DNA from 4 places in the Bacillus cereus group sp. RP37 genome. Region 2 is predicted to be linked to each of the others. Evidence: riboswitches for the same ligand, from Rfam matches in the RefSeq annotation. Region 2 holds a riboswitch; each other region holds the start of a gene.

Region 1 (7,965 bases), 360 kb from region 2:
TGTATTTACCGATTTAGGGGAGCTAAAAGAAAAAGATACCCTTGTTTTAGAGTATGATAATAAAATTTACACATATGAAATTCAAAAGACATGGATTACCCATGCGGATGATCGTACTGTTATTATAAAAAAAGAAGAACCGATATTAACACTGACAACTTGCTATCCATTTGATTATATAGGGGATGCACCAGATAGATATATTATCGAAGCGAAGTTAACTGCGAGCTATGCAAAATAAGATTGTAGTTTTTGAAAGTGGGAAGGGGATACATAAGTTATGGCAAAAAACATTTTAATTGTGGAAGATGAAGATATTTTGCGTGAAATATTAAAAGATTATTTTTTGAGTGAGCAATATATAGTGTTTGAAGCAAGAGATGGGAAAGAAGCTTTAGTTGTATTTGAGCAAGAAGAGGTGGATTTAGTTATTTTAGATATTATGTTGCCGGAACTTGATGGGTGGTCCGTTTGCCGAAGAATCCGTAAGACATCTGAGGTTCCTATTATTATGTTGACGGCGCGTGTAGATGAAGACGATACGTTACTTGGATTTGAACTTGGGGCGGATGACTATGTGACGAAGCCGTATAGCCCACCAATTTTATTAGCAAGAGCGAAAAGGTTGTTAGAAAGTAGAAAAGTAACAAAGCAACTTTTAGAGAATGAAGATGATACATTATTAATCCATGGTATTCACGTCCATTTTCCGTCACGTACTGTTACGGTAGATAAAACAGACATTAATTTAACACATACAGAATTTGAAATATTAGCGTATTTTATGAAAAATCAAGGGATTGTTTTAACACGAGAGCAACTCATTTCAAGAATTTGGGGATACGAATTTGCCGGTGATGATCGAACGGTTAATAGTCATATTCGTAATCTAAGAAATAAATTAGGAGCGAAAGCAAAATACATTACAACTGTAGTACGCACCGGATATAAATTTGAGGGGAATGTATGAGAAAAGGGATTGTACTAAAATTATTTACTCTCACAACGGCACTATGTATGTTAATTTTAGCGACGATATTTATTGGACAAACGATATTTTTTAAACAATATTATGCGAATCGAAAAGTGGAAGATATTAAAGTGAATTTAAATTCCTTTGAACAGAATTATTTAAATAATGCCGGAAATGCAGAAGGAATTCAGAAGCTGGAGCAAGACTTTTTAAGAGAAAATAATACGTGGATTACGACATTAGATCAGAACGGGAATTTAAAACATGCAGATGATTTTTATTTTGAGGTAACGATAGATCGTAGGCAACAGAAGAGTTTTGGACATCAAATATTCAAAATTCCCTTATACAATCTCGTCAATATTGAGGAGATTGATAATAAATCATCAGAACAGTTTTTAGGCCAAGAAATTTATTTTTCTGGAATGAAAAAAGAAGATAGTTTTATTCCATTCACTTTCTCGTTATCTAAGCAGACTTTAAGCGGATGGAATAAACCGTTAGAAAAAGCATTTAAGGAGAAAATGAGTAAATTAGATCAGGAGAAAAAGAAAGCAGCGGGTGAACAAGTTGGTAAGGAAAAGAAGCCGGTCGTTCAGGAGCAAGTTGCCCAAGAACCAGCTGCCCAAGAACCAGATGCTATCATAGGAGGGCGTGTTACGAAAGTACAGTTTCCAGATGTAAAAGGCCCCGTAAATCCAATTTATAAAAACACTTTATTTTTGGATAGCATAAAAGAATTTCAAACGGATGTAGTACTAAAAGAGGGTAATCCAATAGAGTATTCAACAAAGACAATGGACTATGAAAAAAATGATATAAAATATAAATTATTAATGCAACCGATAAAAGAAAAAGACGGATCCATAACATATATATATGCGATGGCTTCCTTACAGCCTGTAGATGAGGCTGTACAAATGGTACAAGATTATTACATCTACATCATTGCATTTGTAGTTGTTCTTATTTTTCTCGCTTCGTTCTATTACTCTAAACAAATCGCAAAACCGTTATTAAAAATAAATGATACAACGAAGAAAATAGCGCATTTAGATTTCACAGAACAAATACCGATCACTTCAAAAGATGAAATTGGTGATTTGTCGAAAAATATTAATGTATTATCCAATAAGCTCCATTCGCATATTGGACAGCTAGAACAAGATATTGAAAAGGAAAGAAAGCTAGAAAATACGCGGAAAGAATTTATTTCTGGTGTTTCGCACGAATTAAAAACACCGCTGAGCATTATGAAAAGCTGTATTTCTATTTTAAAAGATGGAGTAGCTGAGCATAAAAAAGAGTACTATTTTCAGGCAATGGAACGAGAAGTAGATAAAATGGATACGTTAATTTTGGATATGCTTGAGTTAGCTAAATTTGAGTCAGGTACATATAAAATGAAAATGGATTCATTTTATATCGATACAGTAATTGAAGATATATGTGAACACCTTTCTGTAAAAATAGAGAAAAAAGAACTTCGTGTTCATAAAAATATAGGTCCATTTGAAGTGATAGCAAATCAAGGCCGGATTGAACAAGTCATCGTGAACTTCATTACGAATGCCATACGTTATACACCAAATAAAGAAGATATTATTATTTCTACAATAGATGAAAAAGATCGTATAAAAGTATGTATTGAAAATAAAGGTACTCACATTGAAGAAGAACAATTAGATAAAATTTGGGATCGTTTTTATCGCGTGGATGCAGCTCGCCAGCGTTCGCAAGGTGGAACAGGTCTTGGGCTTGCCATTTCAAAGAATATTTTAGAACTACACGGTGTTGAATATGGAGTAAAGAATACAGAAGATGGTGTATTATTTTATTTCTACTTATTGAAAAAAGCGTAGATGATGCATGCTACGCTTTTTTAATTTATTTTCATATTATCTTTACCTAATCTTTATTTTTAAGCGATATAATCTGATTAGAAAATGAGGTTATGTAAGGAGTCGATGAACCGTGCATAGCAATTGGCTAAGTATAATGGTATTTATTTTCTTTTGTGCATTTATTGTATTTTTAATTGATATTACGATATGAAAAAAAGAGCGCTCATTAAGCGCTCTTTTTGTTTGAGTTTAGTCGATAAGCATTGATACTCTTGAATAAACGTGGTGAAGTGATAAATAAAAAGATAAGTAAAACGGTACATAGAATATAGGAACCAATCATTGTACTACCATTTACGATTAATGAATATAGCACAGCTGATTGACCTTTCGGTGCATATTGTCCCCAAAAAATAATACCGGCAATGAAGTGACAGAAGTAGCGAGCAAAGCTACCAACAAATGTAGCAACAATAATGTAACCAATAACTTTCTTTCCTTCGTTTTGTTTTGAAGAAGGTTTGTCTTTACGGCTACCTAAATTGGATTGGTCTTCGCTATTTTCATTGGATGTTAAAAGTGCTTTTTGAATTGGACGATAGAATAAACCAGCAAATCCAATGAATGCGAAAGCAACGAAGTATTCAATGAGTACTTGAATTGGTGTGACGATAATGGCATCGCCAACGACAATTTGTAATAATCCCCAAATTAAGCCTCCTAAGAAAGCCATTTTGAAGCCCCAGCGGTATGCGATAATAAAAATAGGAATCATAGCGAATGAGATGGAACCGCCTGTTGGAAGTTTGATTGATAATGGTAAAATGTCGATGACCAAGGCGAAGGCTGCAAGAATGGCAGATTCGATCATCGCTTGTAAATTGGTGTTACGCATGTTGTCTCCCCCTAAATCCAAGTTGTACAAAAAAGAATAGGTATCATAGGAGGATACGAAATACGTAAATAAAAAAGAGGTATGTATTTCGGACGTTTGCACAATCCCTGCGTTAGCATTAACTAACAGGTTCGAAGGGTCGGAACGAAGTGTTCCCTCTCAGCGGCATGGCTCCCCCTGTGATAACGAGATTCTTTATTTGCTATTGTTTATTGTAAGCGAAATGGATGAGAATGGCAAATGAATCAAGTATGACAATAATTGAAATATAATTGTATTGAAATGTTAATAAATATGAAGCGAAAAGATATAGTCCAAATGAAATAGAATATGCTATAATTTTTTTGAAAATAATTATCATTCTCTTCTGAGGGGGAAGGTTATGAGCTTAGTAGATATTAAAATTGGCGAGAAAGTGTTAGTAAAAAGTATTCAGTCTTTAGATCAGTTATTAAAGCGTAGACTAGCTGCTTTCGGTCTTGCGGAAGGAAGCGAACTTCGCTTGAAACAGAAAGCGATGTTTAAAGGTCCTTGTACATTGGAGTGTCGTGGACAGTTAATTAGTATTCGTCATTGTGACGCGAAAATGATAAAGGTGGAATTAGCGTGAATAAGGTAGCTTTGCTAGGGAATCCGAATACAGGGAAGACATCATTATTTAATGCACTTACTGGTTCTTATGAATATGTAGGAAACTGGAGTGGTGTAACAGTAGAAAAAAAGGTTGGTAAATTAAAAGATAAGCAAGGAACATTAATTGATTTACCAGGAGTGTATGATTTGAATCCAGTTTCACGTGACGAAGGTGTCGTTACGAATTTTCTACTAACAGACGAATTTCATCATATGTTAAATATTGTGGATTCCTCGCAGTTTGAACGAAATATGCATTTAACGTTGCAATTACTTGAATTTGGAAAACCGGTTTCAATTGGATTAAATATGGTCGATGTGGCAAAGCAACGAGGCATTGTAATTGATGTAAAACGGTTATCAGAACTATTAGGTGTAACAGTCGTTCCTGTCGTTGCAAGAAGCGGAAAAGGCTGTGAAGAACTGCTTACTACTCTTAAAGAAAATGACAAAAATGAGAAAAAACCATTCATTATTTCATATGGTGTACCAATGGATGAAGGAATTGGAGAGGTAATCGCTCTTTTAGAGACAGTGAATTATAAGCATCCGAGATGGTTAGCCCTTCAATTTTTAAGCAATAACGAAGTAGTAGAAAAAGAAATGAAAGCATTACCAATTTATAAGGAACTTGTAGCCATTCGATCTCGCTTAGAAGGAAAACTCGATTGTACGTTAGAGGAGCACATTTACAAAACTCGTGAAGCGTATATTGAAAAGTTAAAAACAAATGTTATGAAGCATGAGAAAGAAGGAAAAATTCCTTTTTCGGAAAAAATCGATAGGTTAATTACACATAAAATTTTAGGACTTCCAATCTTTTTAGCAGTTATGTTTTTTATTTTTCAGGTTACGTTTACGTGGATTGGTACACCTTTATCTGATATGTTAGATGGATTTTTTGGCGGGCAGCTTACGGATTGGGTAACGGCTGGACTCACAAGTATTGGTGCTTCTGACTTTATTCAAGCACTCGTTACAGAAGGTATTATTGCTGGTGTTGGTGCGGTATTAGTATTCGTGCCACAAATCTTTGCACTATTCTTTTTCATTTCATTATTAGAAGACTCAGGATATATGGCGCGAATTGCAGTTGTTATGGATAGAATTATGGAGTTCTTCGGTTTAAACGGAAAAGCATTCATTCCGATGATTATCGGTTTTGGATGTAATGTTCCAGGTATTATGGCAGCGAGAACGATTGAACAAGAAAAAGAAAGATTACTTACAGTGCTTGTAACACCATTTATGTCTTGTTCGGCACGTTTACCTGTATATGCGTTATTTGCGGGAGTATTCTTCCCTCATAGTCAGGCAACTGTTGTGTTCTCTTTATATGTTGCAGGTATTGTTCTAGCGTTATTAGTTACAAAAATTATGTCTCTGACAATTTTAAAAGCGGAGAAGTCTATTTTCGTCATTGAACTACCTCCTTACCGCGTGCCGCAAGCGAAAACGTTATGGCTGAGCACATGGGAGAAGGGGAAAGGATTTGTTCGTAAAGCTGGTACATTCATCTTCGGTGGCTCGGTTGTCATTTGGTTATTAAATTATGCAGGTCCATCAGGATTTGGTGTTGACATGGGAGACAGTTTCTTAGCGATGATTGGTGGATTTATCGCACCACTATTTGCACCGCTTGGCTTTGGAACTTGGCAAGCTGGGGCATCCCTTTTAACAGGATTTTTGGCAAAAGAAGTTGTCGTTTCAACAATGGCGATTATTTATGCGGTTAAAGAAGATGTGCTAGGAAATGTAATGGGAGCACATTATACAGCGTTATCAGCGTATGCATTTATGTTCTTTGTTTTATTATATGTTCCGTGCTTAGCGACAGTAGCTGTTATTAGACGTGAAACGGGATCGGTGAAATGGACAATTTTCTCTGTCGCTTATCCATTAGTTGTTGCTTATGTATTAACGTTCATTATATACCAAGTTGGATCCTTACTCGGATTCTAGAAGGAGATGTATTGTGATGATGGTCAATATTATAATTGGAGCTATCATTTTTGGTTATGCAGCATATACGCTAGTGAATTTTGTAAAGAGAAGTAAAAAAGGAAAATGCGCAGCATGTTCTTTAAATAAGTCATGTCAGTCACAAACTTGTAGTCCGGATATGGAGCAAATTGCTCATAAATAACAAAAAAGCTTTGCGAAATTCGCAAAGCCTTTTTTGTTTCACTTTATAGTAAATACAACTTTTGTATTAGTCTTTACAGTATGAGAAGCTTGTTTGTTGCTTCTGGTATTAGTGTATAAAAAATATTGAAACGTAACTATCGAGTTAGCCTACAGTAACATTACAATAATGTGATTTAGTGAAAGTTTATAAAAATAATTCAATTCTGAAGAGGATTAATGAGAATATATTAGGAATACAATGTTTTATCTGGAATGTCATATTATATTGGCTGTATTTTGGAAATAACATGTAAGGACATATTAGTTTTGTTATAATAAACACATAGGTTGTAAAAATGAATATTCTTTACTGTAAAGGGAGATTTTTCAGTTTTCCAAGTAGTGAATTTGAAATACGAGGTAAGTCATAGGAGGAATTAGAATGTCTGTATTTAAACGATTAAGAGATTTAACAATGTCAAATGTATATTCACTAATTGAAAAAGCGGAAGATCCAGTTAAGATGACGGATCAATATTTACGCGATATGCAAGCGGATGTACAAGAAGCTGAGAAAAGTGTAGCAGCTCAAATCGCGCTTGAGAAGAAATTCAAAATATTATTTGAAGAGCAAGAAGCACTTGTGAAAAAACGTGAAGAGCAAGCTCATATGGCTGTTCAAGCAAGCAATCTTGACCTTGCGCGTCGTGCTCTTGAAGAAAAACAAAACGCAGAACAAAAGATGAATGAGTATAAAGCAAGCTATGAGCAAAACAAAGCTGCTGCTGATAACCTTCGCCTGAAGCTAGAAGAAATGCGTAAGCAATTAACAGAGCTGAAAAATAAACGTGAAACACTTGTAGCACGTGTAAATGCGGCGAAAGCACAAAAGAATATTAATCAGGCGATGTCTGGATTTGATTCAAATTCAGCAAAAGCTGGTTTAAGCCGTATGGAAGAGAAAGCTCTTCAATTAGAGGCTGAAGCAGAAGCAAGCGGTGAAGTGTACAAAAAAGAAAAATCATTAGATGACGAATTCGCAAGCTTAAACAAAAATTCTGCTGTTGACGATGAATTAGCTCGTATTATGAAGCAGTATGAGAAATAATATAGAATAGAGACAAATGAACCGACATGTCTAAATAAATTCATGTCGGTTTTCTATTATCATTTAATAGGAGGTTTTGCAATGACATGGACAAATGTGTTAGCCATGCTTGTATGGACTGGAGCAAGTGCAGTACTTTTATTTGCAATTATGTGGATTGATTCAATTTTTACTAAATACAATGATTTAAAAGAAATAAAGAATGGAAATACAGCTGTAACAACGCGTTTCGTTATGAAATTATTCGCGCAAGGGTACATTTTATCTCAATCTATAACGAAAGCAAATGACTTATGGCAAGCGCTACTTGCATCAGCAGTTTCTTTCGTTATTTTATTAGTGGTAGAAATGTTTATCGAATTTGTGTTAAAGAAAATGTCTGGCT
Region 2 (7,965 bases):
ATCGCTGGATTTAAATTATTAAAGAAGAATTTAAGTGAACGTGAAGTGGCGTATCATAAAAAGGGACTACTGTTAGGACTGGTCGTGACATTTATTACAGGTGCTACGATGTGGCTTTCGGGACACGAATCAGCGATCGCCTTACATAAACATTCCCCTGAAAAGCTTGCATCTGCTGAAGCTTTATTCGAAACGACGTCACATGCACCGTTATCAATTGGCGGGGTTGTAGATCCTAACACACTTGAACTAAACTATGCACTAGAAATTCCAAACATGCTTAGCCTACTAGTGGGACTAGACCCTAGCACTGTCGTCAAGGGGCTAAAGGAATTCCCACAAGAAACATGGCCACCATTTTACACACATACACTATTCAACTTAATGGTCGGCACTGCTGCCTTTACTTTTGCAGTTGCAGCAATCGCCCTCTTATATTGGTACTTTGTTTATCGAAAAAAAGGAGCAGAATTACCGAAATGGCTTCTTTGGGGAGCTGCCGCATGTGGACCAGTTATGATGCTCGGTATTGAATTCGGGTGGATTTTCAGCTGTAGTGGTCGTCAACCGTGGACCATTTATGGTATGCAACGTACAGTCGATGCCTCTACACGCGCTGATTTTGTCGGTCCTTTATTTATTCTATTCATCATTTTATATATTGGACTCGGCATTTTAACAGTTTTTGTACTACGGACATTCTTTAAGAGACATCCGTTAAAGAATGATTTACATCAAGAAGGAGGCGATTCTCGTGCATGAGGAAAGTATTGCAATCATCATCTTATGGGCTCTTATTTTCGTATACAGTATATTAGGGTCCATCGATTTTGGAGCAGGTTTTTGGGGCATGGTATACGCAAAGCATCCAACGCTCGCTGCTAAGCTTGCCAATCGATACTTATCACCAACCTGGGAAGTAACAAATACATTTCTCGTCTTTGTCGTTGTCGCTTTTCTCGGTTTCTTTCCGAAAGCTGCTTTCACCCTTGCGACAGTGATGTTCGTACCAGTTATGTTAATTTTAATACTCATCGCAATTCGCAGTACATTCATGGTATTTGCTTACTCTCTGCCAAAGTATCAGTACCTCCTTCGGGTTATTTCAGGTATTACGGGGCTCTTAATTCCAGCCTTATTAATTACCGTTTTACCCGTTACAGAAGGGGCTTATATTACAATGACTGAAGGAAAAGAAGTACTCCTGTACGGAAAACTTCTTTCTAGCCCGGTTATCTACTGTTATATGCTCTTCGGACTAACTTCGGAACTATTTCTTTCCTCTCTCTTTCTTGCTGATTTTGCGAGAGAGCAAGGTTCAGAAGATTCGTATAGAATTTATAGAAGAAACGCTATCATCCTTGGTCCTGCAACACTCGTTACGGCGATTATCGCCCTCGTTGTAATGGATCCAGAAACACACTGGCTTATGCAAGGACTAATAAAGCAATTCCCATGGTTTACAGTTTCTATCGTTTTATTCGTTATCGGGTACTCTTCTCTTTGGTGGACAAACAAGAAGTATGGCTCATTAGGATACCCTCGCATTGCCGTTTTAGCAGTCGTCGCTCAATATGCATTTGCAAGTTACGCTTATGGTGTCGCGCATTTACCATATATTATTTATCCTGATGTAACTGTATTTACAAGCTTTACAACGACAGAAACATTCTATGCATTGCTTATTCTATACGCAATTGGAATTGCAATTTTATTACCAGGATTTATTTTCTTCTGGAATTTATTCTTGAAGGATCGAACTTTTTTGAAGGAAAAATAATATAGTGGGAGTCTGTTCCAAAAGGTATTTTGGGATGGACTCCTTTTGTCATGTTTCGGCGGTAAATCGATATATTTTAAAAATCGCTGATATATTTTGAGTTTCGCTGATATATTTCAATAATTGCTGATATAAAGTGAAACTTTAATCAGTGGGGGTCTTACCGCCCGGCAAATAGCGGGATAAATTTCATTTACTATCTTACTGCCCCCACAATTTATAGACTCATCTCACGATAGTTATTTCACTATTAGGGACACTTGTCCTTTAGCTTGAAAAACACATATTCGCTTCATTCCATTATACGTCTAGTTCTTCTTATTTTTTGCTGAATATACTATCAATATAAACTTGAGACAAGCTACATTTGTTCAAGGGAAATAGAAAGGTAGGCAAAATATGAGCATTGAAATATGGATTACTATTATTGTATTCTTCTTAACGATGATTGTTATCTTTTGGCGACCCCGTGGCTTAAATGAGGCGTGGCCAGCAGCAATTGGCGCTGGCATTATCCTGATTACTGGACTTGTATCAAAACCAGACGTCATGGACATTATCAGTAAAATTGGCGGTGCCTCGATAACAATATTAGCGACCATCGTTATGGCGGTTATATTAGAAAGCTTCGGCTTCTTCCATTGGGCTGCAGCAAAACTCGCAAATTTAGCGAAAGGTTCCGGCCACCGCCTATACTGGTATATTCAATTACTATGTTTTCTTATGACTCTTTTATTCAATAACGACGGTAGTATTTTAATTACAACTCCGATTTTAATTCTTCTTCTAAAAAATCTTCAATTAAAACCTCACCAACAAATTCCTTATTTATTAAGTGGTGCTTTAATCGCTACTGCATCTAGTGCACCAATCGGTGTAAGTAATATCGTAAACTTAATTGCATTAAACATCGTCCATATGACTCTTTATATGCATACTGCTATGATGTTTGTACCTGCAACATTAGGATTATTGTTTATGTCATGGCTCATGTATACAGTTTTAAAGAAAAAACTTCCGAAAAAATTACCTGTTTCTTCATATGATATCGAAGAAATTTTTTTCACAAAAAACTTTCATCCGTTAAAAGGGAAAAATTCTGTTGATACGAAACAAAAACGTACAAAATTTATGTTAAAAGTATTAGGCTTCGTCTTCCTTATGCGCTGTCTTCTATTCGTTGCATCCTTCTTATCCATCCCAATCGAAATTGTTGCTGTACTCGGTTCACTCGTTCTTCTCATCTGGAGATGGTACTACTTACGAACGAATCCTGTCGACATTTTGAAAAAGACACCGTGGCACATTTTAATTTTCGCATTCTCTATGTACGTCATTATTTACGGACTTCACAACGCAGGGTTAACAGCGGCGCTTGTAAATTGGCTTGAACCAGTTGTAAGTCAACATCTACTCTACGCTAGCTTTGCAATGGGCGGACTCGTTTCTCTCCTCTCTAACGTCTTCAATAACCATCCTGCACTTATGATTGGTACAATCACATTAACAGAAATGGGACTAGACCCAGTCACATTAAAAACTATCTACCTCGCAAACATTATTGGTAGTGACATCGGTTCACTATTACTACCAATCGGTACGCTAGCTTCTCTCATTTGGATGTATATCCTGAAACAAAACAAGATTAAAGTAAAATGGAAAGACTATTTAAGCGTATCTCTTATCGTCATTCCTCTCACAACAGTCGTCACATTATTCCTCTTATACTACTGGGTACACCTCTTCTTCGCCTTATAAAGTGAAACTTTAATCAGTGGGGGTTTTCTTCATCCCCACTGATTATTAGTTGAACCAATCGGGCTTTTATGGGCAGTTGATCCCCCACCTAACTTCTGTGCTTTCACTGAATTTTGAGGTGGGGGTCTTACTGCCCATTAATGCGGGATAAACGACAGAAGCCCCTTTTGCTACCGTCTTAGCAAAGGGGCTTCTTCTATATTTAAATTAGGTACTACAGTGTGATCAATCAAGTAAAGAGGTGTAACGTGTTATTGGTATAAATGACTACCAGTGTCTTTAAATTCTTTCGCTTTCTCTTTCATCCCTTTTTCAATTGCTTCTGTCGTTTCTAAATCATTTTCTTTCGCATAGTCACGAATGTCATGTGAAATTCTCATACTACAAAACTTCGGTCCACACATGGAACAGAAATGAGCCGTTTTCGCGCCTTCTGCTGGTAATGTTTCATCGTGATATTCCATCGCACGTTCAGGATCTAAAGATAAATTAAATTGATCGCGCCAACGGAATTCAAAGCGAGCTTTTGAAAGTGCATCATCACGCTGATGAGCCGTTTTGTGCCCTTTCGCAAGATCAGCTGCATGCGCAGCGATTTTGTACGTAATAACCCCCGTACGAACATCATCTTTATTGGGTAAACCTAAATGTTCTTTCGGCGTCACATAACAAAGCATCGCCGTTCCAAACCAGCCAATCATCGCAGCTCCAATCGCTGATGTAATATGGTCATAACCTGGTGCAATATCTGTCGTTAACGGTCCCAGTGTATAGAACGGCGCGCCCTGACAAATATCAAGCTCTTTCTCCATATTCTCTTTAATTAAATGCATCGGTACATGCCCAGGTCCTTCAATCATCACTTGCACATCATGTTTCCAAGCAATTTTCGTTAATTCACCAAGTGTTTCAAGCTCAGAGAATTGCGCTTCGTCATTTGCATCTGCAATCGAACCTGGACGTAATCCATCTCCAAGAGAGAACGAAACGTCATACTGCTTCATAATTTCACATATCTCTTCAAAATGAGTGTATAAGAAGTTTTCTTTATGATGGAATAAACACCACTGTGCCATAATTGAACCACCGCGTGAAACGATACCTGTCGTACGCTTTGCAGTAATCGGAATGTAACGAAGTAATACGCCAGCGTGAATTGTAAAGTAATCAACGCCTTGCTCCGCTTGCTCAATTAACGTATCACGATACACTTCCCACGTTAAATCTTCTGCAATTCCGTTTACTTTTTCCAGCGCTTGATAGATCGGTACAGTCCCAACTGGTACAGGCGCGTTACGAATAATCCACTCACGTGTCGTATGAATATTTTTACCTGTAGATAAATCCATAATCGTATCTGCACCCCAGCGAGTTGCCCAAGTCATCTTCTCCACTTCTTCTGCAATAGAAGACGATACAGCAGAGTTTCCGATATTTGCATTGACCTTCACGTGGAAGTTACGTCCGATAATCATCGGTTCTGCTTCCGGATGGTTAATATTCGCTGGCAAAATCGCACGGCCTTCCGCAATTTCCTTGCGAACAAACTCAGGCTCTACTCCTTCACGAATCGCAACATATTCCATCTCAGACGTAATGATGCCATTACGCGCATAATGCATTTGCGTAACATTTGCACCTTGCTTCGCTCTAAGCGGTTTGCGATCCATTTGCGGAAAAACAGGTGTATGTTTCGAAGCCACCTTCACACCGTCATCCTCTGGTTTCACTTCGCGCCCTTCGTACGCTTCTACATCTCCGCGCTCTAGGATCCAAGAGTGGCGCGGCGTTGGAATTCCTTTTTCTAGCTCCACTTTATACGCAGGATCTGTATAAGGACCGCTCGTATCATATACACGAATTGGCGGATTCGGAATGCCGTTCGTTTCACTTTGTTCAATCTCGCGCATCGGCACTTTCATACCTGCACGTGGTCCATCCACATACACTTTCTTACTTCCTGGTAAACTCGATTTCAATTCAATTTGCTCAGCTGAAACAGACTGTTTCATAACCTTTGTTGCCCCCCTGTACGTGACAAGGACGAGATATGGCCAGCGTATGCCAAAATAAAAAGAGCCAGGTCCATAAAAAAATAAGGACCTGGCTCATAAAGGCATCATTATGTAAAGCCGTTAACTTCCCTACGCTGGTACGAGCCAGATCAGGTCCAAAGGGTTAAGAAGTTCACGCGCTTCTCTCTCAGCCTACGCATACGTTAGGCACCCCTAGTTTATCACTGATTTAATTTTCAATACTTTCCCATCATACACGATAATCTGAAAAATGAAAAGTTTATTTCTTTTGTTGTTTATGGAATCATCCACGTTAAATAATATGCCTGTACATACGTCATAATACCAACAATAATTACGAAGAATAAACTATGCTTCAATGTAAATCGGAACAGATCTGATTCTTTCCCAGCAAGTCCAACTGCCGCACAAGCGATCGCAATCGATTGCGGAGAAATCATTTTTCCTGTTACACCGCCCGTTGTATTTGCTGCAACGAGAAGTACTTCAGATACACCGACTTGCTGTGCTGTAATCGCTTGTAAATTCGAGAACAGTGCATTCGCTGACGTATCAGATCCTGTTAAGAACACCCCAATCCACCCCAAGAATGGTGAGAAAAACGGGAATAGTCCACCAGTTCCAGCAAGCGCTAACGCTAATGTAGATGATAAACCAGAATAGTTTGCGATAAATGCGAACCCTAATACGAATCCAATAGATAGAATTGGCATCTTAAGCTCATTTAGCGTTTCTTTAAAAGTCGCTACTGCATCTTTTGCACTCATTTTTAAAATAAAGATAGAAATGACACAAGCAATTAAGATTGCTGTTCCCGTTGCTGATAATACATCGAATTTCAAAATTGCCTCGTAAGGCGTCGGTTTATTTACAATTGGTTCTGCTTTCATTACTAAATTGTGCAAGCCTGGAACTTCAAACTTAAACACAAGGCTTTCCAATGCGCCGCCTGGAGCAAATAACGCTTTAAAGAAACTTTGGCTCCAAATAACTACCATGACAGTTAAAATAATGAATGGAGACCATGCTTTTACGACTTTTCCTACTGTTAGTTTCGGCATAGATGTCACCGTCGTTGCCGCAGCTACTTCACTATTTGCTTGCCCCGATTGATAGATTTCTTTCGGCTGCCAAACTTTTAAGAATAGTGATAAACTCACTAAACTTACAAGTGCTGACGTAATATCCGGGAGTTCCGGTCCTAAAAACGTCGCTGTAATGAACTGCGTAATTGCAAATGAACTACCGGCTACAAATAACGCAGGCCATGTTTGTCTTACCCCTTTCAATCCATCCATTAAAAATACGATAAAGAACGGAACAAATAATGATAGAAACGGTAATTGATGTCCAGCCATTTGTCCGATTTTATGTGGATCAATACCTGTTACTTGTCCAGCCACTGTAATCGGAATTCCCATCGCCCCGAACGCTACTGGTGCCGTATTTGCAATTAAACAAAGACCCGCTGCATATAAAGGATTTAACCCAAGACCTGCAAGAAGTGCTGCCGTAATGGCTACTGGTGCACCAAATCCTGCTGCCCCTTCTAAAAATGCTCCGAATGAAAAACCGATTAAAATAACGAGTAAACGATGGTCATTCGTAATGGATAATACAGATGCACGAATCACATCGAATTGACCTGTTTTCACAGAAATTTTATATAAAAATACCGACATAATGATAATCCAAGCAATTGGCCATAGTCCGTATAAGAAACCATATCCGGTCGCTGCCATCGCCATCGTGAACGGCATTTTATAAGCGAATAACGCCACTAAAATTGTAAGTACAACTGTAATAAATCCTGCCACATACCCCTTCATGCGGAAAACTGCTAAAGCTAAGAAAAAAAAGATAATCGGAATAAGTGCGACCGCTGCCGAAATCCAAATGTTTCCGAACGGATCATAAACTTGTGTCCATGTGTTCATTGTTCTCTCCCCCTAAAGAATCCCCTTTTAAATAGAATAACCTTATCAATAGACTATCAGGTCATCATACCTTTCAGCCTAAAAATAAAAAACGTTTAAGAAAACGTTTTCAATAACTTTCATTTATACTGTACCATAACAATTTCCATTTAAAAAGATTTTTTTGAAAATTTTATTATTTAACAGAAAATCTTACAAAATCGTCACGTTCCTGTAATGTTCATCGATAGAAAGCTTGCCAAAACTATTGCATAATAATAATAGTATAACAACAGACATTATTCATGAGGTGATATATATGAACGGAAACAAAATATTAGCTGCTTTATCATACTTTAGTGTACTATTTGCCCCTATCTTATTCCCTATTATCGTTTGGATTGTAGGCGATGCTGAAACAAAACCACATGCAAAACGTGCTCTATGGACACATATTATTCCAAGTATCGCTACA
Region 3 (7,965 bases), 4.7 Mb from region 2:
ATGAAAAGGTCAATGCCATTGCGCCGAAGATTACAGCTAAAGGTGCATCGGGGCTGACAGAAGAGATTAGTAAAAACTTTGTTAAAACAGCAAACGGCGAGATTTTTGAAATCTTCAACGATCTTGGAATCGATTTAGAAACTAACTTACCGAGTATCGAGAAAGTAAAAGACCTTGTATTTAAGTTAGAAGCGCAGTTCCCAGAAATGAATACATTGATGGATAAGGCGTTAGATGATGCGACTCGAGCAGAGGATATTGTGAAAGTGGCGCAGAAAGATTTACCTGTTGTAGAGAGTGTCATAAATGATGGACAGGAAGCGTTGGCGAATTTAGATAAGTTCTTTGCAAGACAAGATCAAACATTAAAAAATGCTCCAGGGAAGATAAGAAATGATTTAGTAGTAGCACAAGGTGTTATGGATAGTGCAGCTGCATTTACCGACTTTTTAATGAATCCAGGTGTTGATCTAAACATCCCTGATTTCTCTGGAATGAATGGCCTGCCTGAATTCCCTGCAAGACCAGACCTTTCTAAGTTGAATAGTGATGGTTATAAGGGGATAGCACAAAATATTAATCAAACAGTAAATAATGTTTTAAGCTCATCACGTGCAGGAACAGCTTATGGGAAAAGTGTTGTAAATGGATTGCAAAATGGTCAGTTTGATCCAGAGCAAGCAAAGAAAGATTTAAATGCAGTATCAGATCAACTGCAAGCTCGTACAGAAAATATTTCATATCTTATTAATATATTTACTGAACTTCAAAACTCAGCCACGACTGATTTTGGAAAAAGCTTCTTCCAAGGGCGAGTGGATCGCTTAACTAAGCTTAAAGGTAGTATGGAAAATGCAAATAACGGCATTAAAGATATTGTAAGTGTTATCGGTACAGGACAAGAAGTAAAGAAAGATGTAACAGATGTAGCAAATCAAAAGTTAGATGCAGCAAACTCATTAATTGATCAAGCGGAAAAAGATTACAATGAAACATTTGTAGCAGATTATAAAAAAGCAGTTAGCACAGTAGATCAAGCTAAAGCAGATGCAAATGAAATATATGATAATGCAAAAGCGGATTATGAGAAAGCAAAGAATAGTCTTGAAAGTACTAAATCTAGTGTCCAAAAAGCATTAGAGGATGTACAAAATAGAGGTGTTAATGGTTTAGAAGGTTCGAAGGAAGCCTTAAAAAGTTTAAATGGTCAATTCCAAGCTGGAATTGGTTTAATCGATGATATGATTCCAGTTCTAGAAAGTACAAATAAGGTTTTAGCAGATGTAAGTAGTGATAAAAACCTTAATAATGGAATTGCAAAATTAAATAAAGCAAAAAGTAGTCTGCAAAAAGGTGTAGATGCAACGAATAAGGGAATTACACTTCTTAACAATGGACAGAAACCTACAAAAGATGTAATTGAAAGTATTAACAACGCTGCGAAGGGCGGGTCAGCTCAATTAACAGATGTATTATCGACGTATGATTCAGAAATTGTACCTAATTTCAATACAGCAATTGCTCGTACAAAAGAGATGTCGAAAAATACAACTCAAATTTTAAATGATGCAGACAAAAAGCTTCCAGATGTTAAAAAGCTACTAGAAGATTCATCAAAAGGCTTAGTAGACGGTAGAAAGAAATTAGCAGACATTAAAGCTGACATGCCGGAGACTGAGAAAAAGATTAAAGACTTAGCAAATAAAATTCGTGATTTTGAATCAGAAGAGGATATAAAAGACATCATACGCTTATTGAAAAATGATGTTGAAAAGCAAAGTGATTACTTCGCGAATCCAGTAAATTTAAAAGAGAATAAGTTATTTGCAATGCCGAACTACGGTTCAGCGATGTCACCATTCTACACAGTGCTTGCATTATGGGTAGGCGCACTATTAATGGTTTCGTTATTAACGGTAGAAGTACATGAAGAGGGCGCGAATTATAAGAGCCATGAAATATACTTTGGACGTTTATTAACATTCTTAACGATAGGTCTTTCGCAAGCATTTATCGTATCGATGGGGGATATATTCTTACTCGGTACGTACGTAGTCGATAAATTCTGGTTTGTGTTATTTAGTTTATTTATTGGCGGAGTATTTGTTTGTATCGTGTACTCACTCGTTTCTATTTTCGGAAACGTTGGGAAATCGATGGCAATCATTTTACTTGTGCTTCAAGTAGCAGGATCGGGTGGTACGTTCCCAATTCAAATGACACCACCATTCTTCCAAGCAATTTATCCGTTCTTACCATTCACATATGCAATTAGTGCAATTCGTGAAACAGTAGGTGGCATGCTTTGGGATATAGTTATTAGAGATTTACTTGTATTAAGTGTGTTCGTAGTAGTCATCGTTATCGCTGCGTTATTATTGAAAACACCAATTAACAAATCGAGTGAAAAGTTTGTTGAGAACGCAAAAGGAAGTAAAATTATTCATTAATAAAAAAAGGTTCCTACCGATAGAGGTAGGAACCTTTTTGTTTAATCAAATTTTAATTTCTTTAATGCTTCTGCGAACGGGTTGTTTAATGGTTCTTCTTCTTTATTCTGTTGTTTCATATATTTTTGAACGTCGCGCTTATCAGCCTTGCTTCCAGATTCTTTTTTACGTCTCTCCTGGAATGTCGATAATTTCTCGCGATAGCCACATTTACATGCGAAAATTTGGCCAGCGCCTTCACCACGTAATTCTAACTTCTTCTTACATTGTGGGCAACGAGCGTTTGTTGTACGAGATACATTTTTACGATGACCACATTCACGGTCTTGGCAAACGAGCATTTTTCCTTTTTTGCCGTTTACCTCCAGCATTGGTTTACCACAGTCTGGACAAGACTTCGTTGAAATGTTGTCATGTTTATATTTTTTATCACTCGATTTAATTTCAGAAACAATTTCTTTCGTATAGTTCTTCATTTCTGAAATGAATACTTCTTTTTTCAGTTTACCCTTCGCAATTGCTTCGAGCTTTTGTTCCCAATCACCAGTTAGCGTAGGTGATTTTAACTCTTCTGGCACTAAATCGAGTAACTGACGACCTTTTGAAGTAATGTGAATATCTTTACCACGTTTTTCAAGTAAGAATGAATTGAATAGCTTGTCGATAATATCAGCTCGTGTCGCTACAGTACCTAATCCACCAGTTGATTTTAACGTATCAGCAAGTTGTTTATTTTGCGTATCCATATATTTTGTAGGATTCTCCATTGCTGAAAGTAAAGTCGCCTCGTTAAAACGTGCAGGTGCTTTTGTTTGACCTGATGTTTGCATAATTAACTTCACAGTTAATGTATCGCCTTTTTCAATGTGAGGTAGAAGTTGCTCTTTTACGTCATCGGTTACATCATCATCTTCAAAGCGATTTTCATATACTTCCTTCCAGCCGGCATGTAGAATAGTTTTTCCGCGTGCGATGAACGTTTCATTACCAACTTTTGTGCGTAGCGTTAGTTGTTCGTATTCGAATGCTGGGAATAAAACGGCTAAGAAACGTTTTACAACTAAATCATAAATTTTACGTTCTTTATCTGTGAAGGCCGAGAAGTTAACGTATCCTTCTGTTGGAATAATTGCGTGATGATCACTTACTTTACTATCATCAACAAATGACTTATTAGACTTGATAGGCTTTTGTAATACTTTATGTGCTAAAGGACGGTACTCTCCAACGCCACATGCTTTTAGACGTTCTGGGAGTGTTCCAACGATATCAGATGAAATATAGCGTGAATCTGTACGAGGGTACGTTAGCACTTTATGTTGCTCATACAATTTCTGCATAATGTTTAATGTTTCTTTCGCAGAATAACCGAACTTTTTATTTGCATCACGTTGCAATTCAGTTAGATCGTAAAGACCAGGAGAGAATGACTTCTTCTGTTTTTTATCAATTTCTACAACAGTAGCATTATGTTTATCTAAACCTTTTACAATACCATCGATTTTTTCTTTATTAAAACTGCGACTATTGCCGTTTGCATCTTGCCAAGTTAGTTTTAACTGATTCGTTGTTTGAGCTTCGATGCCGTAGTAAGTTTGAGCTTTGAAGTTCTTTATTTCATCTTCACGATTAGCGATCATAGCGACAGTAGGTGTTTGAACACGGCCGCAATTCAGCTGGGCATTAAAGCGAGTCGTTAAAGCTCGAGTCGCGTTAAGACCGATATACCAGTCAGCTTCTGAACGTGCAACTGCAGAAGCGTATAAATTGTCATATGCTTTACCTGGTTTTAAATTAGCGAAGCCATCTTTAATTGCTTTATCAGTAACGGATGAAATCCATAGACGTTTGATTGGTTTGTTAACTCGAACCTTATCAATAATCCAGCGAGCGACTAACTCTCCTTCACGTCCAGCATCTGTTGCTACAATAATTTCAGTTACATCTTTTCTAAGAAGCTGACTTTTTACAGCATTAAATTGTTTCCCTGTTTGTTTAATCACCGTTAATTTCAAACGCTCTGGTAGCATCGGTAAATCTTCTAAATTCCACTTTTTATATTTCACATCATAGCTTTCTGGATCTGCTAATGTAACGAGATGACCTAAAGCCCAAGTTACAATATATTTACTACCTTCAAGGTAGCCGTTTCCTTTTTTATCGCACTTCAGTACGCGAGCAATATCACGTGCAACGGAAGGCTTTTCAGCGATTACAACGCTTTTTGACATATTTAAAACATCCTTTCAAATTTCCATACGTTAACTATAGCATACATCTTCTTGAGATTCAGTTTCGCTCCAGATTTGAACGTTTTTTAGTGGGATAACATCTGTTTGAAAGTGAATGATGGCGACAGAACATAATATGCACCATGATGAGACTATGAGAAATAGATACTTATTTATTATACGTATTGTTTTATTAGTTGCTTCTATATTAAATAGAAAAGTAAAGAACTTGTTATTTTACTAGAATAAGAGTAGACTTTGAAGTAGAAGAATACTAAACACATGGGAGTTTGTGGATGCAAACTGAGAGTATGACTAATCCGTCATTGACCATTTGAACCTGTTGGATAATGCCAGCGTAGGGAGAGTGTAAAAGCACATGTTCAGGCACTTTGCGTACGCGCAAAGTGTCTTTTTGTGTATCTCCCATCACTATAGTTAGGGGATGAGAATGATGAATATAAAAGAAATTAGTAAAGTAGTGGATTTGGTGAGAGAATCTAATCCGCTCGTTCATAATATTACAAATGTCGTTGTAACAAATTTTACAGCTAACGGTTTGTTAGCGTTAGGGGCATCGCCTGTAATGGCGTATGCAAAAGAAGAAGTAGCAGAAATGGCTAGCATTGCTGGAGCGTTAGTATTAAATATGGGGACACTTCGCCCTGAAGAAGTAGAAGCAATGTTACTTGCAGGTAAATCAGCAAATGTGAACAATGTACCAGTACTGTTTGATCCAGTTGGTGCAGGAGCAACATCGTATCGAACAGAAGTTGCGAGACATATTCCAGCTGAAATCGAGTTAGCGATTATTCGCGGAAATGCAGCTGAAATAGCGAATGTTATTAATGAGAGATGGGAAATTAAAGGAGTAGACGCTGGTGCTGGAAATGGTAATGTCGTAAGTATTGCAAAGCAGGCAGCAGACGAATTGAATACAGTTGCGGTAATTACTGGAAAAGAAGATGTTGTTACAGATGGAGAGCGAACTATTCTTATTCAAAATGGTCACCCTATTTTAACGAAAGTTACAGGTACTGGTTGTTTACTAACTTCTGTAATAGGAGCATTTGTAGCGATAGAAAAGGATTATGTAAAGGCAGCGGTAGCCGCATTAACATTTTATGGTGTAGCTGCGGAACTAGCAGCTGCCAAGACAGTGGAAAAGGGACCGGGTAGTTTCCAAATTGAATTTTTAAATCAGTTAGCGAATACCACTTCAGGTGATATTGAGAAGTATGGGAAGATTGAGATTATATAGTAAGGAGGGGAACTAGATGTCGCGGATTACAAAGGCTGAAATGTCTAGGTTATTATCAGTATATTTTATTATGGGAAGTAACAATTGTACGAAGGAGCCACTACGAGTATTGAGAGATGCACTTGAAGGCGGTATAACAATTTTTCAATTTCGTGAAAAGGGGGAAGGCGCTTTAACGGGAGAGAAACGCATTTGTTTCGCAAAAGAACTACAAGCAATTTGTAAGGAGTACGGTGTACCATTCATCGTAAATGATGATGTGGAACTAGCTCTCGAGTTAGATGCAGATGGCGTGCATGTTGGACAAGATGATGAAGGAATTACTTCTGTTCGTGAAAAAATGGGGGATAAAATTGTTGGTGTATCTACACATACAATTGAAGAAGCACGTTGGGCAATTGAAAACGGAGCTGATTATTTAGGTGTTGGCCCTATTTTCCCAACGAGTACGAAAAAAGATACGAAAGCTGTGCAAGGAACGAAATGTTTAGCTCATTTTAGAGAGCAAGGAATTACAATACCGATCGTCGGAATTGGTGGTATTACAATTGAAAATACAGCTTCAGTTATAGAAGCAGGTGCGGACGGTGTTTCCGTTATTTCCGCGATTAGTTTAGCAGAATCTGCGTATGAAAGTACGAAGAAGCTAGTAGAGGAAGTAAGTAACAGTTTGTAGAAGAAGGCTATGTAGTATTAAAAGGCTACATAGCTTTTTATTTTTTTCTGATATTGATATTTAGAAAAAGGGAGATGATTGTTTGAAACGTAAACAGTTTGTAGAGTTGCAAAATGAATTATTTCGTTTATTCGAACAAGGAGACTTTGATGTTATTTATAGATACATAGATAAAGCGAAAAGAGAGTTCCCTGAAAGGATGGATAAAACTAGCTTTTGGGAAGCGTGTGTACTTTCGATAGAAGGGAAGTATGAAGAAGCAATTGTTAGTTTAAATGAAGCTTTAGAAAAGGGGATTTGGTGGAATCCACATACACTTATGCAGGATGAAGATTTAAAGGAATTACGAGAGAATGAAGCTTTTAAAATGATAGTGAAAAAGTGTGAAGAAATCTTTAAGAAACAGCAGCTAACAGCCGACCCGAAATTATTTACTTATGGAAATGAAGAGGCGAAGACAGGACTATTTTCTTTACATTGGAGAGGATCAAACATAAATGATTTTGCACCGTATTGGTATGGAGAAGAAATATTACGTGAGTATATGTTAGGTTTTTCTCAATCCTCACAAGTACATGGAATGAATTCTTATAGCTGGGATAATCATGATATAGCTATAAAAGATATTATGAAAAGTTTTAATGATTTTATGGGTAAATATGACTTGGAAGACACCATCCTTGCGGGAGCTTCTCAAGGGGGGAATATAGCGATAGAGTTAGCGTTAAAGAATATGTTAGAGACTCAAAAATTTATTGCAGCTATACCCGCTATTCGAGATGTTGAGGCAATTGAAAGTATAGTCGTATCAAATGATATAACGAATGTAGAAGGATATATTGTTACGGGAGATAAAGATCCGTTTTACGAAAACACGCTTCAATTAATGTCGATGTTCGAGAAATATAATGTGAACTGTAAATTAATTGTGAGAGAAGGTTTGGGTCATCTTTTCCCAGCGGACTTCACACAAATATTAAAGAACATAATGGCAGAATGGACAGTTAAAAATATTTAAACAAACGTTTGATTAAAAAAGCACAAACCCTTTAAAACTTTGGGTTTGTGCTTGTTCTTTAAAACATAATTGAAATTAAGAGCATTCCAATTCCGATAGAAGTGAATGTTGCGATTAGGCCTGGAATCATAAAGCTATGATTTAAAACATATTTACCAATGCCAGTTGTACCAGTGCGATCAAAGTTAATGGCAGCAACGATTGTTCCATAGTTTGGAATGAAGAAGTATCCATTTACTGCAGGGAACATCGCGATTAGTAGTGCTGGTGGAATACCGAGTGATAATCCAAGAGGCATTAAAGCGCGTACTGTTGCTGCTTGACTATAT
Region 4 (7,965 bases), 2.6 Mb from region 2:
CGGACTTTTTGTAGCATTTCAAGGATGATCCATAAAGGAACACCTTTATCCTTTAACGTCTTCCATAAATCTAATTCGTTAAATTTATGCTCAGGTTGTTTCATTTCTTTTTCAGATGAACGAATATCAAATTTGATAGGATCATTTAATTTTTTAACTTCAAGTTTAGTAGAAGGGATAGTATTACGCTCAAGATTAGATGGAGTTATTTTAGTAGGTTGAGATAATGTATGAATATTTAATTCGATTTGCATGACTTTTCCTCCTTCTTAAGTAATGAAATTAGTTTTCTTATGATTTTTAAATCCATTTAACATGAAGAAACTAAATCTAATTATAAATTCAAATAATCGGATTTACAAGTTATATTGTAAAAAGTAAATGTTCACTTGAATTAATATTTATCAACATTTGTGTATGTTTTCTATATATACAATGTATATAAAATACTTTACATTATGTTTAAGTTATAAACTAAATATGTATATCTTATTTACAGAAAAATGTAAACGTTTTATTAGGGGGAGGAAGCATGGGGAAATTATTTTTAAAAATATGTTTATTCGCAATAGGGACTGTGCTTTTATTCGCAGCAAAAACAACTCACGCTGAAAAGAGACAACAAAATAATTATCCTATCATATTAGTGAATGGATTTGCTGGGTGGGGTAGAGAGGAAATGTTAGGGGTTAAATATTGGGGTGGTGTTCATGATATACAAGAAGATTTAAAAAGAAATGGTTATACAGTACATACTGCTGCAGTTGGACCTGTTTCTAGTAACTGGGATCGTGCATGTGAATTATATGCGCAAATAAACGGTGGTACAGTAGACTATGGTGCCGCACATGCTGAGAAACATGGACATAATCGTTTTGGCAGAACTTATAGTGGTTTTGCACCAAATTGGAGTGAAACAAATAAAGTTCATTTAGTTGGGCATAGCATGGGTGGACAAACGATTAGAACATTAGTACAGCTATTAAAAGAAGGCAGTTTTGAAGAAAAAAATTATGTAAACAATCATCCGAACACGAATATATCACCACTATTTGAAGGCGAGAAATCATATGTTCATAGTGTTACAACATTAGCAACTCCTCACAATGGGACAACACTTGCGGATGGTAGTCTTCTACTGCCGTTCGTCAAAGATTTACTCATTACAGCTGCAAGTTTTGGAGGAAACAATAATTTATCGTTATATGATTTTAAATTGGATCAATGGGGTATAAAGAAGAATACTGGAGAGTCTTTTTTCCAATATACTGATCGCATCCTAAATAGTTCACTTTGGAAAAATACAAAGGATATAAGTCAATGGGATTTAAGTACAGATGGTGCAAAGGAGCTCAATAATTGGGTAAAGACGCAATCAGATGTGTACTACTTATCTTATAGTGGACATGCATCACAAGCGGCGCCTATAACAGGTTTACATTTGCCTCATATAACAATGAATAAAGTGTTAATGGGGAATGCATTTTTCTTAGGGTCCTATGCAAGATATGAAGAAAATCGTCCATTAATTGATACTTCTTGGTGGCAAAATGATGGTGTAGTAAATACAAATTCTATGATTGCACCATCATCTAATGCTACTGTAAATAGTAATGAGCCTTTACAGATTGGAAAATGGAATCATATCGAAACGAAAACAAATTGGGATCATCTCGATATGGTAGGACTTAGTGTTTCAGACACGTTAGGTTTTTCTAGTATTCAAGAGTTTTATAGAACAATTGCAGAAAAGCTATCACGTTTACCAAAATAGGTAATAATAAAGCGCTCTCGATGGAATTCGAGGGCGCTTTATATTATATTGAAAGAGGGATATGGTAGAAAAAATGGGGGGATATTATGAAAATTAAAGTTGTATTATCAGGATATGGAACAGTAGGAAGAGAGTTTATAAAATTATTAAATGAAAAATATTCATATATATATGAAGCATATGGAATAGAGTTAGTTGTAAGCGGCGTATTAGGTAGAAATATTGCAATACATAATGAGGAAGGTTTGTCTATTCATCATTTATTAAAGTATGGTGGCGGTAGCGCTGCAATTGAAGAATATATTGAACATTATCCGGAGGAACGAGCGACAGATAACATAAGTGGTACTGTACTAGTAGAATCAACCATTACAAATCTTAAAGATGGAAATCCAGGGAAACAATATATAAAACAAGCGATTGAGAAACAAATGGATATAGTAGCAATTTCAAAAGGCGCACTCGTTACAAACTGGAGAGAAATAAATGAAGCGGCAAAAATCGCAAATGTACGAATTCGATATAGTGGTGCAACTGCGGCCGCATTACCGACGCTTGATATTGGTCAATTTAGTTTAGCTGGTTGCCATATTGAAAAAATAGAAGGAATATTAAACGGGACTACAAATTATATTCTTTCGAAAATGAATGAGGAGGATATTACGTTTGAAGAAGCACTGAAAGAAGCACAAAGTAAAGGAATTGCTGAAACGAACGCAATATTAGATGTAAGTGGTTCTGATAGTGCGTGTAAATTGATACTTTTGACAAACAGTTTAATGGGAACAGAGAATACACTTGCCGATATACATATAAAAGGAATCGAACAGGTTACAAAACAACAAATTCGAAAAGCTAAAGAACATAATAAATATATTAAATTAATAGCTTCAGCATATAAGGATAAGGATGGTAAAGTGGCTCTTCATGTGGAACCACACGAAATAGATAAAGATCATCCGCTAGCAAATGTAAATGGGACAGAAAAAGGGATTACGTTCTTTACAGATACGATGGGACAAGTTACTACAATTGGTGGTGCTTCTAATCCACGCGGAGCCGCAGCAGCAGCTTTAAAAGATATAATTAACTTATATCGTAAAGATTTGTCACGTATTAACGGGTAGTAAAATTATCAATTGGTGAAGGGTAATAATCAATGGTCGGGACGAATCACCATTGATTAAAGTTTCACTTTATAAAACCGTACCGCCCTTAATAAAAAATACATATGTAGTGGACCTTTTGAGAATGAAATTAATATGCAAAAATAATTGCAGGGGGTAAGGATTTGTTTAAAGATTTTAAAGTTGTCAAAGATCGTCCCGTTTATATTCAATTGAAAGATTATTTAAAAAAGATGATTATGAAAGGGCACTTGCTCGGGGAACAAAAAATACCTTCAACGAGGGAACTAAGTGAATTATTAAGTGTGAGCAGAAATACTGTACTCGCTGCCTATGCAGATTTAGAGCAAGAAGGACTCATTTATGCAGTTAAAGGAAAAGGGAATTTTGTTGCGAAGGTTGATATTTCAAACACTTCGTCTGTTGAAATAGATTGGAAAAATAAACTTAATACAGTTACCTTATTAGCGGATGAATTAGATTTAATGAAACATGGTGTTCGCTGGGAAAAAGGAATGATTGTTTTTAACAGCATCGCTCCAGATGAAAAGCTATTTGATGTGGAAAATTTCAAAAGAGCTTTTCTTACTCGTATGTCCATTGAAGGTGATGTCGTATTAAACTACGGTTACGCAAAAGGGTATAGACCGCTAATGAATTATCTACTTCATTATATGGAAATGAAAGGTGTAGATATTTCAAATAAAGATATTTTAATTACAAATGGATTTACAGAAGGATTAGACATTGTACTATCCTCGTTATCGAAGAAGTCAGGGCGGGTTATTTGTGAGAATCCGACTCATCATGCTGCACTAAAGCTTTTCCGTTTACATGGACTTGAAGTGCATGGAATTAATATGAATGAAGATGGCATTGATACGAACGAAGTTGAAAAAAGCTTGCGTGAAAAAGAGTTTGATTTTGCGTATTTAATTCCTTCCTATCATAATCCAACCGGCATTGTTACGAGTTCGGAGAAAAGAACGGAACTGATGAGATTATTTTCAAAATATAAGATTCCTATTATAGAAGATGGATTTAATGAAGAGCTACGTTATTCAGGATCACATTTAGCACCATTATTAACTTTTGCTGGCGCTGGTAATAATGTGATTTATATTAGTAGCTTTTCAAAGGTACTTTTCCCTGGTTTACGTGTAGGCTGGATCATTGCAGATAAAGAACTGATTCATTATTTAGAAAGTGTAAAAAGAGCAAGAACAATTCACACATCTACTTTAGATCAAGCTGTTCTGTTTCAATATTTACATGAAGGATATTTTGAAAAATATTTAAAAAAGGCAAGATCTGTTTATAAGAAAAAATATGAGTTAGCTGTTAGGGCGTGTAACGAGTACATTCCGTTTCAAAGAATGACCGGTGATGGTGGACTTCATTTATTTATAGAGTTAGAAGAAAAAATTCATGCCCGTACTCTTTTGCAAAAGTGTTATGAGCAGGGGGTTACATTTTCTCCTGGAGATGTTTTTTATTCTAATGGAGAAGGAACGAACACTTTTCGATTAGGATTTTCACGTTTGAAAGAAGAAGAAATTGTTCGGGGAATCAAAATAATCGGTGATACAATAAAAAATGAAATTTGGAGTTGAGGAAATGAGAATTGGCGTTATTATGGGAGGAGTATCCTCTGAAAAACAAGTATCAATTATGACTGGAAATGAAATGATTGCACATTTAGATAAAAGTAAGTATGACATTGTTCCAATTACGTTAAACGAAAAAATGGATTTAATCGAAAAAGCGAAAGACATTGATTTTGCGCTGCTTGCATTACACGGAAAATACGGAGAAGATGGGACTGTTCAAGGAACGCTTGAAAGTTTAGGTATTCCTTATAGCGGGAGCAATATGTTATCTAGCGGTATATGTATGGACAAAAACATTTCGAAAAAGATTTTACGTTATGAAGGAATAGAAACACCAGATTGGATTGAACTTACAAAAATGGAGGATCTAAATCTTGATGAATTAGATAAGTTAGGATTTCCGTTAGTGGTAAAACCAAACTCTGGTGGCTCGAGTGTCGGGGTAAAGATTGTATATGATAAAGACGAATTAATTTCAATGCTGGAAACTGTGTTCGAATGGGATTCTGAAGTAGTAATAGAGAAGTATATAAAAGGTGACGAGATTACATGTTCCATTTTTGATGGAAAACAGTTACCCATCATTTCAATTCGACATGCGGCGGAGTTCTTTGATTACAATGCGAAATATGATGATGCTGGTACTATTGAAGAAGTTATTGAACTTCCAGCTGAATTGAAAGAACGTGTAAACGAAGCGTCACTGGCTTGCTATAAAGCATTAAAATGTAGTGTTTATGCAAGGGTTGATATGATGGTGAAAGACGGTATTCCATATGTAATGGAGGTTAATACATTACCAGGGATGACACAAGCAAGTCTATTACCAAAAAGTGCAGATGCAGCGGGAATTAATTATAGCAAACTATTAGATATGATTATTGAAACTTCATTAAGAGTAAGGGAAGAAGAAGGGTTTTAAGTAGCAGTATCATGAATACTTTTGACAGTAACATGAAGTATGTTATGATGAATACAATACGAAAATTAAATATTTATCCACTAGGGGGGCCTATTATAGGCTGAGATCAAATGGGAATTTGAGACTCTTAGTACCTGATCTGGTTAATGCCAGCGTAGGGAAGTGGGAAAGACATTGCTATTTCATGAATAAATACTGTCAATTTCACTTTCTTTACGCCTGTAAAGAAAGTTTTTTTATTTTACAGATTTAATAATTGTGGGTAAATACTTAAATTTTATACATTATGGGAGGGATTTAAATGAAATTTTCACAATCATTACGTCAAGAAGTAGATTCAATTTGGGAAGCTAGTTTTCATCACCCTTTTGTAAAACAACTTGGTGAAGGAACGTTAGATTTAGCTAGTTTTCGCTATTATGTGCTGCAAGATTCATATTATTTGAGTCATTTTGCTAGAGTACAAACTTTAGGAGCTGCAAAAGCACTGGAATTAGAAACGACAGCTCGTATGGCACATCATGCTCAAAATACATACGAGGCGGAATTATCTTTACATGAGAATTTTGCGAAGAAACTAGGGATAACTCAAGAAGAAAAAGATAGTTTTATCCCTGCTCCAACTGCATACGCTTATACTTCACATATGTATCGTGCTGCGTATGAAGGACATTTAGGCGATATCATTGCAGCAATTTTACCTTGCTATTGGTTGTATTATGAAATTGGTGAGCGTTTAAAAGAGTGTCAGCCAGAAGAACCAATTTATAACGAATGGATTTCTGCTTATGGATCTGATTGGTTCCGTACGCTAGTTGAAGAGCAAATTACAAGATTAGATACTATCGCTGAAAACGTAACAGAGTCTGACCGTAAGCGAATGAAACAGCATTTCATTATTAGCAGTCAATATGAATATTCATTTTGGGAAATGGCTTATACTTTAGAAAAGTGGCCAGTGAATACAGAAGTAAAAGATGTAATCGGATAAAGAATGGAAGTAATGTTATAGATAGGTATGGATAATACCTATCTATATATTTTTTCTTGTCAGATTTGCGTAAAGTCGATAGTGCTGCGGATATAGCAAAATGGCATATCGATAAGTTAGTTAATTTAATTTTCTACGCATTAACTGGATAAACTTCTGCGACTTTTATTTTACAATCAAACTTCGTTACTGCTCCAACTTCAGATGCACAACGTAATGGAATGAAATTCTACCTTGAACGTAAAGATTGGTGGTTTGAAGTTAAACAAGAAAGAAATCGGCTCTGTTAACTGTAACGGAGTTGTTTTTTCTTGCAGGAATTTCTAAATCATTATGGAATGCTGTTAATACAATATGTAAATATGCATATTGTATCTTTTGGAGTTCTTGATGTGTTAAAATTAAATATATAGATGCATAAATGAAAAAGAAGCAAAAGTAGGAATATCCAATGAATTTTGAGAGGTGTTACATGTTTACAAATAAGAAATTAATTCGATTTGGTCTATCGTTGTTTGTATTTTTAGGGATAATTAATTTTACGATTAGTTATTTTCAAACATATCTTGAAACAGCAGCAAATATTAAATGGGTAGTTCCAGAAATTTGGAAAACTATTTTGATAGATGTTCCTCAAGGTATACTTGTTCTTTTAGGCGCAATTGCTTTATATGATTTCACAAAAGAGGTATCACAAAAAGACGCATCAATCTAAGTGCGTCTTTTTTCAATTTTTTTAATTAGCAATTTCATGGAGAGCTTGCTGGAAAAGTAGAATGAAAAGCCCTAATCAGGGCTTTTTTTGTAGGAATTTCTTCACCGTCATTGAATTCCGTAACTAGTAGTTTTTTTGATGATACGACGGACGAGATTTTTTATTCTGCTAGTGTGAAGTATATAAAAGGTTAGGAATATCAGATGGTACGCTCAGTAAGTATATGGGAGTGTTATAACGAGAGGTATTTACAGTACAGAAAAATCTAAGCGGCAGACGGGAATACATAGGATACGGCATCATGGTTATTGAGAAATGAATTGAAATTAGTAAGCATGAAGATATGATGCTAGAATTCACATTTTATAATTTCTATTTATAAAAATGAGCCCATAGTAAAAATAGGTATATGAACAAGGTGCATCATCTAGTGATAAGTCATACTTTGTTGGTGTATGTATTGAACTTAGTTTATAGCGCTATTTTTACTTAGATTTAACGATCAGAAATATAGGACAGCATTGATAGGGTTGTATTTTATAAACGGAGGTCATGAAAATGAATAAGTTTCAACAAGAATTACAAGCGTTAAGCCTTAATGATTACCGGTCTGGAAATATTGTGTATTGGGACCAGCAAAACCAATATCCATATTACTATTTTGAAGATGCTGCTCGTCGCTGTGGTGGTTGTGGCGGTCGTTGCGGTGGTTGTGGCGGTCGTTGTGGTGGATTCCGTTGTGGTGGATTCCGTTGTATTGGTTGCTTCGGTTGTTTTGGTTGTGGCGGTTGTGGTGGCTGTGGCGGTTGTGGTGGTTGCTCTAATT

Evidence for each region. A riboswitch is a leader RNA that binds a small molecule or an ion and turns the genes downstream of it on or off. The one in region 2 is predicted to bind thiamine pyrophosphate.
Region 1: another riboswitch for thiamine pyrophosphate. It lies ahead of thiT (energy-coupled thiamine transporter ThiT); the one in region 2 lies ahead of thiC (phosphomethylpyrimidine synthase ThiC).
Region 3: another riboswitch for thiamine pyrophosphate. It lies ahead of thiM (hydroxyethylthiazole kinase); the one in region 2 lies ahead of thiC (phosphomethylpyrimidine synthase ThiC).
Region 4: another riboswitch for thiamine pyrophosphate. It lies ahead of tenA (thiaminase II); the one in region 2 lies ahead of thiC (phosphomethylpyrimidine synthase ThiC).

Annotation. Positions count from the first base shown of each region.
Region 1 covers NZ_JARVHP010000001.1:641,037-649,001, forward strand. Annotated here, with positions in the region: gene QCI44_RS03320 (class D sortase) at 1-241, shown strand, start outside; gene QCI44_RS03325 (response regulator transcription factor) at 281-970, shown strand; gene QCI44_RS03330 (sensor histidine kinase) at 967-2,835, shown strand; gene thiT (energy-coupled thiamine transporter ThiT) at 3,044-3,712, opposite strand; TPP riboswitch at 3,799-3,900, opposite strand; gene QCI44_RS03340 (FeoA family protein) at 4,095-4,322, shown strand; gene feoB (ferrous iron transport protein B) at 4,319-6,307, shown strand; gene QCI44_RS03350 (FeoB-associated Cys-rich membrane protein) at 6,324-6,491, shown strand; gene QCI44_RS03355 (PspA/IM30 family protein) at 6,915-7,580, shown strand; gene QCI44_RS03360 (DUF350 domain-containing protein) at 7,662-7,965, shown strand, end outside.
Region 2 covers NZ_JARVHP010000001.1:280,488-288,452, reverse strand. Annotated here, with positions in the region: gene cydA (cytochrome ubiquinol oxidase subunit I) at 1-762, shown strand, start outside; gene QCI44_RS01385 (cytochrome d ubiquinol oxidase subunit II) at 755-1,780, shown strand; gene QCI44_RS01380 (arsenic transporter) at 2,180-3,538, shown strand; gene thiC (phosphomethylpyrimidine synthase ThiC) at 3,790-5,550, opposite strand; TPP riboswitch at 5,663-5,778, opposite strand; gene lldP (L-lactate permease) at 5,850-7,511, opposite strand; gene QCI44_RS01365 (magnetosome magnetite crystal formation protein family) at 7,810-7,965, shown strand, end outside.
Region 3 covers NZ_JARVHP010000001.1:4,970,210-4,978,174, reverse strand. Annotated here, with positions in the region: gene QCI44_RS26185 (YhgE/Pip domain-containing protein) at 1-2,450, shown strand, start outside; gene topB (DNA topoisomerase III) at 2,492-4,681, opposite strand; TPP riboswitch at 4,954-5,063, shown strand; gene thiM (hydroxyethylthiazole kinase) at 5,136-5,942, shown strand; gene thiE (thiamine phosphate synthase) at 5,959-6,618, shown strand; gene QCI44_RS26165 (alpha/beta hydrolase) at 6,701-7,636, shown strand; gene QCI44_RS26160 (anaerobic C4-dicarboxylate transporter family protein) at 7,695-7,965, opposite strand, start outside.
Region 4 covers NZ_JARVHP010000001.1:2,886,991-2,894,955, reverse strand. Annotated here, with positions in the region: gene QCI44_RS15505 (DUF3914 domain-containing protein) at 1-254, opposite strand, end outside; gene QCI44_RS15500 (esterase/lipase family protein) at 533-1,774, shown strand; gene QCI44_RS15495 (homoserine dehydrogenase) at 1,861-2,901, shown strand; gene pdxR (MocR-like pyridoxine biosynthesis transcription factor PdxR) at 3,066-4,514, shown strand; gene ddlB (D-alanine--D-alanine ligase) at 4,519-5,433, shown strand; TPP riboswitch at 5,506-5,611, shown strand; gene tenA (thiaminase II) at 5,735-6,424, shown strand; partial or broken gene QCI44_RS15475 (N-acetylmuramoyl-L-alanine amidase C-terminal domain-containing protein) at 6,580-6,714, shown strand; gene QCI44_RS15470 (DUF3937 family protein) at 6,876-7,139, shown strand; partial or broken gene QCI44_RS15465 (hypothetical protein) at 7,250-7,455, shown strand; gene QCI44_RS15460 (heterocycloanthracin/sonorensin family bacteriocin) at 7,698-7,965, shown strand, end outside.